One region of the Candidatus Pelagibacter sp. PS_43 genome, then DNA from elsewhere that is predicted to be linked to it. Evidence: riboswitches for the same ligand, from Rfam matches in the RefSeq annotation. Region 1 holds a riboswitch; the other holds the start of a gene.
The links. A riboswitch is a leader RNA that binds a small molecule or an ion and turns the genes downstream of it on or off. The one in region 1 is predicted to bind S-adenosylmethionine.
Positions count from the first base shown of each region.

Region 2: another riboswitch for S-adenosylmethionine. It lies ahead of AC5SLL_RS02940 (O-acetylhomoserine aminocarboxypropyltransferase/cysteine synthase family protein); the one in region 1 lies ahead of AC5SLL_RS02170 (OsmC family protein).

Region 1 is NZ_CM182066.1:401,869-408,667, reverse strand. It holds gene AC5SLL_RS02205 (DEAD/DEAH box helicase) at 1-705, shown strand, start outside; gene AC5SLL_RS02200 (hypothetical protein) at 686-1,117, shown strand; gene AC5SLL_RS02195 (hypothetical protein) at 1,180-1,473, opposite strand; gene AC5SLL_RS02190 (HD domain-containing protein) at 1,470-2,054, opposite strand; gene AC5SLL_RS02185 (aminotransferase class IV) at 2,382-3,287, opposite strand; gene AC5SLL_RS02180 (hypothetical protein) at 3,380-3,565, opposite strand; gene AC5SLL_RS02175 (NAD(P)/FAD-dependent oxidoreductase) at 3,591-4,934, opposite strand; gene AC5SLL_RS02170 (OsmC family protein) at 5,053-5,604, opposite strand; SAM riboswitch class V at 5,609-5,673, opposite strand; gene AC5SLL_RS02165 (homocysteine S-methyltransferase family protein) at 5,677-6,738, opposite strand.
Region 2 is NZ_CM182066.1:531,758-538,556, forward strand. It holds gene plsX (phosphate acyltransferase PlsX) at 1-290, shown strand, start outside; gene AC5SLL_RS02915 (integration host factor subunit alpha) at 290-592, shown strand; gene AC5SLL_RS02920 (MerR family transcriptional regulator) at 582-959, shown strand; gene AC5SLL_RS02925 (50S ribosomal protein L33) at 961-1,152, shown strand; gene AC5SLL_RS02930 (chorismate mutase) at 1,154-1,444, opposite strand; gene AC5SLL_RS02935 (COX15/CtaA family protein) at 1,487-2,509, shown strand; gene AC5SLL_RS02940 (O-acetylhomoserine aminocarboxypropyltransferase/cysteine synthase family protein) at 2,520-3,821, opposite strand; SAM riboswitch class V at 3,826-3,894, opposite strand; gene rplM (50S ribosomal protein L13) at 4,034-4,495, shown strand; gene rpsI (30S ribosomal protein S9) at 4,497-4,937, shown strand; gene argC (N-acetyl-gamma-glutamyl-phosphate reductase) at 4,971-5,993, shown strand; gene AC5SLL_RS02960 (hypothetical protein) at 6,005-6,193, shown strand; gene AC5SLL_RS02965 (homoserine dehydrogenase) at 6,194-6,799, shown strand, end outside.

The DNA.
Region 1 (6,799 bases):
GTATCTTTTTTTACAAAATCTATAATGAGCGAAATGAGATTGTTTGGAGGTCAAGAAATTTTATATGAAAAAGTTAAATTATTTATGCAAGAAATTCTTTTTGATAGAAAAGTTAATCTTGAAGATCTCAATATAGCTAGAAATTTAAGTGAAACTGAAGTTAGAAGATCGATAATTGAAACATTCAAAACACACATAAACGAATTAACTATTAGTGATACTGGAACATCAGAAATTGTAGATTATATTAAAGTAGGTCAAACTAGAACGTTTAGTGTTGCAAGAACTACAGAATATTTACCAGCAAAAAAATCTGTATTTAATAAAATTGTAGGAGATTCTAAGTTTGAATTAAGATTTGCTGGATTTTTAGATGCAACTATAGATGTAAGAGCTTTTGTTAAAAATTTTAAACAATTAAATTTTAAAATTAGTTATATAAAAAGTGATAAAAGCATTGGAAACTATTACCCTGATTTCACTATTAAATTAAATGATGGAAGTATGTGGATAGTTGAGACAAAAGGTGCAGAAAATATTGATGATCCTAAAAAAATTGAGAGGTTAAAAACTTGGTGTGAAGATGCAACCGAAACAACTGGAAAAAGTTGGGACTATTTATACGTAAAACAAGAAATATGGGATCAAATTAAGATTACACCAAATTCATTTAAAGAAATCATCAATGTATTCAAAAAATCATAAAAATTATTGGTTATTTGTTGAAAGCGAATTTAACAGAAAACAAGATGAAATAAATGGATATAAGAATTTAGGTATTTCTAAAAGCAAATCAAAAAAATTAATATTTAATAAAGGTGATATAATTTTTACATATATTTCAAAAATTAAAAAATTTTCTGATATCAGGGAAATTTTATCTAACGAGATAGTTGATCTTCCAATAATAATTAAATATGACAAAAGCTATGAAGTTTCTATTCAAACTAAATTAGTTAAATCATTGAATACTAAAGAATGGATTGATGGTTTAAAAATTTTTGAAAAATTAGATTTGATGAAAGACAATTCAATAGGATTTATTTTACTAAATTGCCCAACAATATTGAATAAAAAAGACTCTGATAAAATAATGAGTGAATTTAATTTCAAATAATCTTAGTAATACTTCAAAATGTTTCTTCAACAATTTGTTAACTGATTGAAATATACTTAAAATTAAATATTTTTGTATAATAAATAAACATCAATTTGTCTGGTGCTAGAGTCTACAAATAGTGAGTAACTATCATCCAGATCGGCTTTAAAAAAATCAGTTATAGTTTCATATTTTTCCATATCATATTTTGAGTTTAAATCTTCAGTATCTATTTCTGGATCATCAGAGTGACTAGTTCCTATAAAAATTAAATGTTCACAAATATCTTTTATTCCTTTATCATTAAGATTTTCAGATTTACAAATAGGGCAGTTGATAGTCTTATCCTTCATTTCAATATCAATTATTTTCATTTTGATGCTGCTTTCTTAATTTCTTTAACCACCATTAAGTAATTATCTTTAAGAACTTTATGACCTTTTAGATGTTTTGAAAACTCTTTGTATAAACTCTCATAATACCAGGCAACTTGCTTAGGAGACGCTGTAAATCTGTTCCAGATTTTCTTACCTACTCTTTTATAATCATTAACAATACAGGTACCGTTATGTAATTTATCACAAAGGGATACAAACATAGAAGATTGGCCTTTTTTCTTAATATCAGAAATGTATTTCTTTTTTCTTTCCTGCCAAGGTGGTTTTGGAACTACTGCAGTATCACTACATTCATCAACTATTTTAGCAACTTTACTACCAAACTGCTTTTTAATTTCTTTTAAAACTCTTAATCCACCTTGATCTTCAACAGCATCATGTAATAAACCTCCTATAGCTTCATCAGTAGTACCGCCATCTTCAATAATATTGTTACTAACTGATACTAAGTGAGTGAAGTAAGGAATTCCTGTTCCTTTGCGGTTTTGTTTAAAGTGTATCTTGTAAGTAAAATCTAAAGCTTTTTTGTATTTTTTTTTATCTATTTGTTTATTCATTAATTAAATTTATCAATAATTTACCAATAAAACTATTATGGCGATAGCTACTAACACAGCACTGACAATAATATAATTCAATCTAATATTAAATTTTTTAAAGACTATTTCGGTAATCTTTTCCCAGAATAATACGATTAAGAAGATGATTATAGCTGGCAGAATATATTTGATCATAAATCCATAATTATTGTGTAAGCTAAATAAGTAAGTTCAATGGCTAATAATATTTCAAGTCCAGACATAATTTAAACCTACCAAACCTTAAATCAGGTGTCCAGTTGATGGAATGAAGACAAAGATAACTGTTTGTTTAATGTTCATTTTTTACAATATATCATTTATAGATGTGCTCCACATAGGATCTGAATGCTTATCCCAATAGAGTTTGTGAATTTTTCTTGTAATATCCCCTACCGTTCCTTGTTTAATATTTTCCCCACTTATTTTTGTTATTGGCATTACCCCTCCTGCTGTTGAAGTTGCAAATAATTCTTTAGATGATTTTAACATTTCAATCGTTATAGATTTTTTATTAACTTTGATATTTAGTTCTTTAGCTAAATCAATAACGGTTTGTCTTGTAATTCCTTCTAGTACTCCATGGTCTGGGGTATTAATTCCATTTTCATCAACAGAGAAAATATTAAAGCCTGGGCCTTCTGAGATATTGTTATCCTCATCTACTAATAAAGCAGTATGATGTCCTCTCTCATAAGCATCAAGCATACCGGTGACTAAATCCATCCAATGATAATTTTTAATAGTAGGATCAACTGAACTTGGAGGAATTCTTGTTATATCGGTTAAATATACATCTAATCCTTTTTCAAAATCTTCTGGTTTAAGTATCCAACCAAAGGGTACTGCAAAAGCCATAAAACGTGGTGTCGCTTTTCGAGGATCTCTAACAAAGTTTGGAGACATTCCTCTTGTTTGTATCATTTCAACATAAGAATCTTCAAGATCTGCTTTTTTAACACAACCTGCTAATATTTTTTTTATTTCTTCACGACTAAGTCTGCATGGCATTCTCAGTTTTTCTGTTGATTTAAAGAAACGATCAATATGTTTATCTAATTGAAAAAATCTACCCTTCCAAACATGGACAACATCATATGTGGCATCAGATCTTAAAAAAGCCCAATCTAAAATAGGAATTTTAGCTTCAGAAAGTTGAATGAACTCACTGTTCATCCATGCCGATCCTTTTGGAAAAATATCACTCACCATCCAACCCTACCAATATTCAAATCAGGTGTCTAGGTGATGGAATTAGCTAATAGTAAATAGGAATAAAGAGATCTCGGGAATGGGTAATATTTTTATTTAATAATCCAAAAAATGATATTTATTATATAAACCAAAATACCATAAAATACGAACATTAGAAATTTGTCTTTTCCTGACTTTTCCTTCCAATTTAAAGTAAATAACGCAGCAGGTGATGCAACTAGTAAAATAACCCCAACAACAATTACCAATACTGATAAAATTATAAATACGTTCATAAATTAGTTTTTATCATATATTTTCTTAAATATTAAATCTGTCTTTAATTGCATAAAACCACACCGCTAATCTAAAATAAAACGTTCTTAACTGGGGGAAGATAAATTTCTTAGGTAATCCTTTATAAATTTTTGAAATATCTAACTCTTTACTGTTTGATAATACTAACTTAGACAATTGTTTTCCAGTCCAAGGAGCAGCACTCACTCCAACCCCATTATAGCCAAATCCATAATAAATCTCTTCATTATCAATTTTACCAATGGAGGGAGTTAATTTTTGAGATAAAGCAATTAATCCCCGCCAATTATAATCAATATTAATGTCTTTCCATTTAGGAAAAATATCTTTTAAAAACTTTTCCATTTTCTTAGACATATTTAAATTAGATTGATCACTGCCACTTAAATCCCCTCTAGTGCCAAATAAAATTCGGTTGTCAGGTAACTTTCGATAATAATATAAAAGATTTTTAGTATTAGCTATTGGTGAAAATGTTGTAAAATTATGTTGGTCAATTTCTTGCTTCGTTAAGACTCTGGTGACAATAATATTTGAAATTACTGGTAAAATTCTTGAATTCATCTCTGGGATTAAGCCTTCTTGATAAAACCCGTTTGTTGCAACGACTATTTTTTTTGAACGAATAGATCCTTCTTTAGTCCTTAAAATATAAGCACCCTTATCTTTATCAATTTTATCAACTTTAGTGTGCTCGAAGATTTTTAATTGTTTAGATAAAGCATATTTTGCAATGCCATTAACAAATTTAAGAGGATTGATTGCAAAACCAGGTTTATAAGAAAAAGCTCCAAATTGCTCTGTGCCACCATGGCCAATTTTATCAAAGTCTTCTTTTGAATAAATTTCAGTTTCAATACCAAACTCTTCTTTGTAAGCTGTAGCTTGCTCTTGAATATCTTTAAACTTACTTGGGTGATGGGCGACTACGTAATTACTATCCCCCGTTACATCACAATCAATATTATATTCTTTTATAATGTCTTTTGTATAATTTGAGCCTTCAACAGAATTTTTAAAGAATTTTTTAGTTTCATCATTGCCGTAAATAGATTGCATCTTTTTAAAAGACATCTTACTTGGCGGCAGACAACAAAAACCTGCATTACGAGATGAAGCCCCCCAGCCTATTTTTCCAGCTTCAACTAAAATAACCTCTAAATTATGATTTTCTATTAAATTAATTGCACAGGATAAACCAGTGTACCCTCCACCTATTACAACAATTTCTGAGCTGATATCTTTATTAAGTTTTTCTAGATTTAAATTTTCGCTTGAATGATCTTCCCAATAACTACTAACTGGGGTGTTAAATTGATAAATATCAGAATGATAAATATTTTTCATTAACAAGACCCTAGCACGCAATTAATAGTTAATTCTAGTCAAACTTCTAATTTTTTAGGATTTGAAATGAACTTAAAAGACTCAAGCCCTATTTTTCATAGGGCTTGAGTTAGATTAGTTAAGCAGCACTTACTCTTTGCTCTATGTGCTCTTCATTATAAGAGTTTGAAGAAACCTTTTGAAACAATTTAATAGGAACTCCATTTGATAAAATATCTAATACCGGGCAATGTGTATTTACTGTATCAATCAATTTATCTATTTCTGCTTTAGGTGATGAAGATTTAATATCAACAGTGCCTGAGATGGATTGAAAGCCAGGTCTAGTGTTTTTATTTAAAGCTAAAAAACCCTGAAGATCTAATTCACCTTTTAATTTAACACTAACACTCTCAATATTAATACCCGCTGCTGTAGCAAATGCTTTATAAGTTATCTCCTGACACGTTGCTAACGCTGCTAATATTAACTCTACTGGGCTCGGACCTTCGTCTTTACCACCAAAACTTTTGGGTTCATCAACAACTAATTTATGCTCTCTAAGAGTGACTACAGATTGAAGTCCTTCTTTAAGAATTGAGTTGCTTTCATATTGGACCACAGCATTTTTTGGGTTAGCTGTAAAATCCTTCTGTAGATTACTTATTGTTTCTTTTAGATTGTTACTCATTTTTTTTCTCCTGTTTTAGTGCTTCGACATATGTCAGGCGCACAATTTAGTTAAATGCCCTTCTTAATTTATTTACGCTTTGTCTCCATATTCAGTCATATGTTTTGGAATTCTTTTATTTTTTCCATACATAAAATGATTTTCCATGTTCTCTCGATATTTACTTGCTGGAACAGTTAAACCAATAGATTCAGCAACTTCCCTAATCAACATTGGGTTTGCTCCACAACATACTCCAAGGTAATTAATACCTAGCTCATAAGCATCTTTTGCAAATTTACCTATTTCATATCTATTACAAAAATGTGGGTCCAATGCTGTTGGAAACGTTCTTCCATGAGGTGATGGACACTGACAATTACTTCTATCTGGTAGATTAAAAAATGTTGGGTAATCTTCACTGGTTCTATAAGGAATAGGTAAAGCTCCAACATGACATTTAACTGCTTTTCTAATTTCTTTTAAAAAAGGAAACATAGTAGCAGGTCCTCTAAAACAATTTAAACCAACAACATCAGCCCCTAATTGCTCTAGCTCTTTACAGGTATCAACAACTGATTTTCCATCTCTCATTTTATTTTCACCCATTGGGGATATGGTTAATACAGTTGGTAAACCTGTTTTTTTCATTATCTCTAAAGCTTTAAAAGCTTCTTCAGCATAATAAAAAGTTTCACCAATTAACATATCAGCACCTTCTTCAACGGCCCAACCAATCATCTCTGTAAACATTCCTTCAACTTCTTTTTGAGATTGTGGATCATTATGTTTCCAGATATTTGAATTTGAAATATTACCTGCCATCAAATTTGGTTTTGATCCTTTAGGAGTATCTAGTGCTACTTTTTTAGCAATTTTTAATGCTGAACGATTTAGTGGTTCGAGAAGTTCTTCCTTACCAATAACACGCATTTTTTCTCTGTGTCCATTATAAGTAAAGGCCTCAACTACATCAGATCCTGCGTGTTGAAATTCTCTATGTAAATTTTCTAAAACTTCAGGATGATCTAATGACACCATTGGAACAAATTCCCCTGATGACATATAGCCACGTCTTTCTATCTCAAATAAAAAACCTTCTGCGCATATAACAGGTCCTTTATCTAATCTTTCTTTTAATTTATTTGTGCTCATTTTTTTTCCTCTTGTTTTGGAGAAAAAAGGTCACAAAATAATCAGAGGTTATATTCATAGG
Region 2 (6,799 bases), 130 kb from region 1:
TAAAGACTGCTGAAGGTACTGCTAATTTTATCACAAGTGAATTAAAAAAAGCAATGACTGGAAATTTGATTGGAAAAATGTCATCGCTACTTAATATTTCAAATTTAAAAAAATTTAAAAAAAGACTGGATCCAAGATTATATAATGGGGCAATTTTTATTGGATTAGACTCCCCTGTAATTAAAAGTCATGGTGGAACAGATTATATAGGTTTTTCAAATTCTTTAAGTGTTTGCTCTAAAACGGTAACTGGAAATTTGATTGAAAAAATAACTAATAATATTAATTAATGACGAGAACTAACCTTACAAAAAAAGATCTAATTAACTCAATTTATATGCAGATTGGTTTTTCTAAAAATCTTTCTGAAAATTTAATTGATGATTTTTTTACTACAATCCTGGAAAATTTAAAGATTGAAAAAAAACTTAAACTTTCAAAATTTGGTACGTTTTCTATAAGACAAAAAAAAAGTAGAGTTGGAAGAAATCCTAAAACTAAAGAAGAAGCGGCTATATCTGATAGAAATGTTGTTTTATTTAAAGCTTCTAAAGAGTTTAAAGATTTAGTAAATTCTATAAATGATCAATAAAAATTTAGATGCTTACAAATCAATAGGTGAGGTTGCTAAAATTCTAGATTTAGTAAATGCCAAAAAGGGTACTTTAAATACTCATACCATAAGGTTTTGGGAAAAAGAATTTAAACAGATCAAACCAAAAATTCTCAATGGTAATAGAAGATACTATAATAATCAGACTATAGAAGTTCTTAAAAAAGTTAAATTTTTACTTAAAGAACAAGGAATGACAATCAATGGAGTTAAAAAAGTTCTCAATTCTGACAAATCTTTAAACCTTGACGAATTATCAAATAATTCTATAAGTGCTAATTATAATATAAGAAATAAATTAAAAAATATTTCTAACTTAGTAAAACAAATTAAAAAGCTTAAATAGTATGGCAAAAAAAACACACGTTAAAGTAAGATTGGTCCCTGAAGCTAAACCTGATAGTCCTTTTTTCTATTATGTAAAAAAGCCAGCGGGCGGTGAAAAAGCTAAAGTTAAATTGTCTGCTAAAAAATACAATCCATCAACTAGAAAACATGAAATGTTTGTGGAGAAAAAACTACCACCACACAGTAAATAGTTTATTTCTTCTTAAAGTTTCTCTTCTCGTAATCAATAAAAGACCAAATCATATTCTTCCAAATTCTGTTCGTAATTTTTGGATCAATTTTTGTCTTGATTGATTTTTTTTTAATTTTTTTAAGTATATAGCTTATTCTTGTTTTATCGATTATTTCTTTTTTATAAATTTTTACTTTTAAAACTTCATTTACTAAAAGCGATCTTTTTTTAATAAGTTTAAGCAGATCATTATCTAATTTATCAAGTTTTATTCTTAATTGGGTAAGTTTTTTTTTATTAGTAGGCGACATTTAATCAATTGGTTATTAAAATAATTATTATAAGTATAATTTATGTTTGTAAATAGCGACAACTATATAAAATATTTAAAGATATGGTTAATAGGACTATTTTTGCTAATTGTTCTTATGGTTGCGGTAGGTGGCTTAACCAGATTAACTGACTCAGGCTTATCCATTACGGCATGGGAGCTTTTTTCAGGTATATTGCCACCACTTAATTCAAATGATTGGAATATGTATTTTGAAGAATATAAAAAAATTCCAGAGTATAAAAATATTAACTATGGAATGTCTTTAAACGAATTTAAAGTAATTTTTTATTGGGAGTATGCTCATAGATTATTAGCACGTATTGTTGGCTTGTTTACCCTAATACCTTTAATTTTTTTTTGGATTAAATATAGAGATTCTAATTTTTATTCTAATAAATATTTTTTGATATTTTTTCTTATATGTTTGCAGGGATTTTTAGGTTGGTTTATGGTTACAAGTGGATTAACACAAAATAATGATGTTAGTCATTTTAGATTAGCAATTCACTTATCACTTGCACTTTTTATCTTATGTTTAATTTTTTGGTATATTTTAGATTTTTTTGATATTCAAAAAATAGATTATAAAATTCCACAATCCTTATTGTTATTTATTTTTTTATTGATTGTTATTCAAATTATATTGGGCGCTTTTCTTTCAGGTTTAAATGGAGGTTTAATTTATAATACTTGGCCAGATATGAATGGTACTTTTTTTCCAAATGATGTTTTATTATTAGATCTTTTTACCTCTGAGTCATTTTATAATACTTCTATTATTCAATTTTTACATAGATCAACTGCCTATCTGCTTGTGATCCTTGTTATGATTATTAACTATTTATTTATTAAAGAAGGAGTTGCCATAAAGAATATAATTCTTTTTGATATAGCTTTACTTATTCAAATATTATTAGGAATCGTTACATTAATGTCTGGTGTAGAGATAAAGTATGCATCACTACACCAGTTAGGTTCTATTTTTGTATTAACAACCTATATTTTACTCATTTATAAAAACTCAAGAGGTTTTTTAAAATGATAAAGAATTGTTATGAAGCACTAAGTGCTTGATCAAGATCATCTATTATATCGTCAATATGTTCTAATCCTATACACAGTCTTATATATCCAGGTGTAACTCCTGCAGCACTTAATTCTTGCTCCGTGAGTTGGCTATGAGTTGTCGTTGCCGGATGTATAGCTAAGCTTCTAGCATCTCCTATATTTGCTACATGATAAAACATTTTTAAAGCTTCTATAAATTTCTTACCAGACTCAATGCCACCTTTTAGTTCTATTCCTATTAAAGCACCATTTCCTCCATCAAGATATTTTTTTGCTCTTTTTCCAATATCTCCCTCATACTTAGTTGGGTAAATCACTCTAGAAACTTTTTTATGATTAGATAAATGATCCACTGTTTTTTCCGCATTAGAGCAATGTTGTTTCATCCTCAAGGCTACTGTTTCAAGTCCTTGAATTATTCCAAAAGCATTATCAGGAGCTAATGCAGCTCCAAGATCTCTCAAAAGAGTAACTCTTGCTCTAACAGCAAAGGATACATTGGCGCCAGTTAATTCAGGAACTGCCTTACCCCATACTACGCCACCATAACTTGCATCAGGTTCATTAAACAAGGGTTGTCTTTTTGGATTGGCTGTCCAATCAAAATTTCCACCATCAATTAGTGCTCCACCTACAACTGTACCATGTCCACCTATATATTTTGTAAGTGAGTAAACCACTATTGCAGCTCCATGCTCTATAGGCTTACAGATGATAGGGGCGGCGGTGTTATCAACTATTAATGGAATATTATATTTTTTTCCAATATCAGAAACTTCTTTAATAGGAAATACTCTTAAATATGGATTGGGCAATGTTTCTCCATAAAAAGCTCTAGTTTTATCATCTATTGCTTTTTCAAAGTTTTTAGGATCTGCTGGATCAGCATATCTAACTTCAATACCAAGCTTGCTCAATGTATGAGTAAACAATGAAACAGTTCCACCATAAAGATCTGTAGAACTAACAATATTATCCCCAGCTTGAGCAACATTCAAAATAGCAAATGTTGAAGCTGTTTGACCCGAAGAAACAGTTAAACTTGCTAATCCACCATCTAAGGCAGCTAGTCTTTTTTCAAGAACATCATTGGTTGGATTCATAATTCTTGTGTAGATATTTCCAAACTCTTTTAGACCAAATAAATTGGCTGCATGCTCAGTGCTATCAAATAGATATGAAGTTGTTCTATAAATTGGGACAGCTACAGCTTTTGTAGTTGGGTCACTTCTATAATCACCACCATGTAATGCGATAGTTTCTGGGTTTTGTCTTTTTGTACTCATCTTAATACTCCTTTTTTAGTACTTTTGCTTTATGCAAGGCGTACAATACAGTTCAAATGCGCCTACCGAAAATGTGGGTAAAAAATCCATTTTAGCAATTATTAGCCTGCAATAGGAACAAATCGGCAAATAAAAATTACCATTAAATGGCTATATTGCAAGAGAAATATAAAATTGACTTTATAATTATTAATAGTATTAATCCACGCTCTATGACTAAATTTTTAAAAAGTAGCGAATTAACAAGTAATTGGTTTGAAATTGATGCTAAAGGAGCAGTTGTTGGAAGACTAGCATCTATAATAGCAATGATTGTTAGGGGAAAAAACAAAACTACTTACACACCTCACATGGATGATGGTGACTTTGTAGTTGTTAAAAATATAGAACATGCAAAATTTACTGGAAAAAAATTTAAAGACAAAAAATACTATAGACATACGGGCCACCCAGGTGGAATTAAAGAAATAACTCCTGAAAAACTATTAGAAAAGAATAAACCAGGAGAGACTTTAAAATTAGCGGTTAAAAGAATGTTACCAGGAGGTGTTCTTGGTAGAAAGCAACTAACTAAAGTTAAAATTTATGCTGGTGAAGAGCATCCTCATGCAGCTCAAAATCCTAAACTTTTAGATTTAGGAAAATTAAATAGCAAAAATTTAATTAGAAATTAATATGGAACAAACAGCACAAACAATATCAAAAAAACCTAAGATCAAGTTAGATTTTAAAGATAGCAAATATGCTACTGGCAGAAGAAAAAAATCAATTGCTAAAATTTGGTTAAAAAAAGGGACCGGTAAAATTTATGTTAATGGTCGAACAATGGATGAATACTTCACTAGTGGTAGTCATAAAATGCAAATTACTAGACCTTTTGAAATTATTAATCAAGCAACAGCATATGATGTTAGATGTAGTGTTGCTGGAGGCGGTCACACTGGACAGGCAGGAGCAATGGTTCACGGTATTGCAAAAGCCTTAATATTATTTGACTCAGAACTAAGAAGTACACTAAAAACAGAGAAACTTAACACCAGAGACTCAAGATCTGTTGAAAGAAAAAAACCTGGTCGTAAAAAAGCTAGAAGAAGCTTCCAATTCTCGAAAAGATAATTTTTTTTTATTTCAAAATAGTTATAATAAACAATGCCTAAGCTTAATGTTTTAGTTGCTGGTTCAACTGGTTATATCGGTGTTCAATTAATAAGATTATTAGTTAAGCACAAAAATATTAATATAAAATATTTGTGTGGTAGCTCATCTGTTGGTAAGAAAATTACTAGTTATGAAAAATCATTAAAATCAAAAAATTTACCCAAGATTACTAAATTTAATAAATCATTTTTAAAAGAAGTTGATTTGGTATTTACCGCATTACCAAATGGTGAAGCTCAATCTATATCAAATAGTTTATTAAAACATAATGTGTTGATTGATTTGGCAGCAGATTTTAGACTTAATAATGCATCCTTATATCTAAAATGGTATAAACAAAAACACAGATCAATTTCAAATATTAAAAAATCTATATATTCATTACCTGAAATTACAGGTGAAAAAGTTAAAAATTTTAATATTATTGGTTGCCCGGGTTGTTATCCAACATCAATATTGTTACCGTTAATTCCATTGATTAAAAAAAATTTAATTAAAGTTAATAATATAATTATAGACTCTAAATCGGGATATTCTGGAGCTGGAAGAGGAGTACATGACAAATATAAAAATAAAAACCTTTATGAATCTTTAAGTGCCTACGGTGTTGGTTTTCATCGTCACAATTCTGAAATACAACAAGAGTTTAATTTTTTTACAAAAAAGAAAGTAAATTTTACTTTTACTCCACATTTAACACCAATGTTTAGAGGAATATTAAGCACCATTTATGTAGAGCTAAATAAAGGATCTACAATTAAAAAATTAGAAAAAGTTTTGATTAATCATTATCCCAATAATGGATTTGTAAAAATTCTAAAAACTAACTCTTTAATAAGTACAAATGATATAATTAATACAAATAACTGCCATATATCAATTTGTAAAACTAAGTATAAAGATAAAGTGATTATCTTGTCATCAATAGACAATCTAATTAAAGGTGGCGCAGGACAAGCTATACAAAATATGAATATTAGATTTGGATTTAAAAAGACAGAGGGCTTAATATGAAATATTTCTTAATGTTTTCATTTTTATTTTTTTTGTCTTGTTCTTTAGATAAAGTTTCTATTAAAAAAACTATTGAAAAAGAAAAATATACTAAAATGTTAGAAAAAAATGGAGATTTTAAACAAATGTCATTTGATGAATTTGATTTATTTCTTAAAGAATATTCAAAAAACTCAGACTATCCTGATATAAACAAGTAAATGAAAATGAATTTAAATATTGCTGTAGTTGGATTGGGTCAAGTAGGTAACTATTTACTAAATGAATTAAATATAAAAAAAAAAGAAATTGAATTAATTACAGGCAAAAGAATTAATGTTGTAGCTGTTTCTGCAAAAAACCTAAAAAAGAAAAGAAAATTTAAAGTTAATAAAAATATCTTTTTTAAAAATCCTTTAGATATTTTTAAATTAAATAAAGTAGATATTTTATTTGAAGCAATAGGAATGTCAGATGGCATTTCTAAAAGAGTAGTTGAAACTGCTTTAAGAAATAAAATTCACGTTATTACACCAAATAAAGCTCTAATATCAAAACATGGAGATTATCTTGCTAAATTAGCTGAAGATAATAATGTAAATCTTGAATTTGAAGCATCTGTTGCTGGTGGTATTCCAATATTAAGAACTATTAAAGAGGGTCTAGCAACTAACAAAATTACTAAAGTTTATGGAATTTTGAATGGAACTTCTAATTATATTCTATCAGAAATGAGAAATTCTAAAGATAGTTTTGCCAATGTTTTAAAAAAGGCTCAAAAATTAGGATACGCTGAACCAGGTAACCCTAAATTAGATCTTAATGGT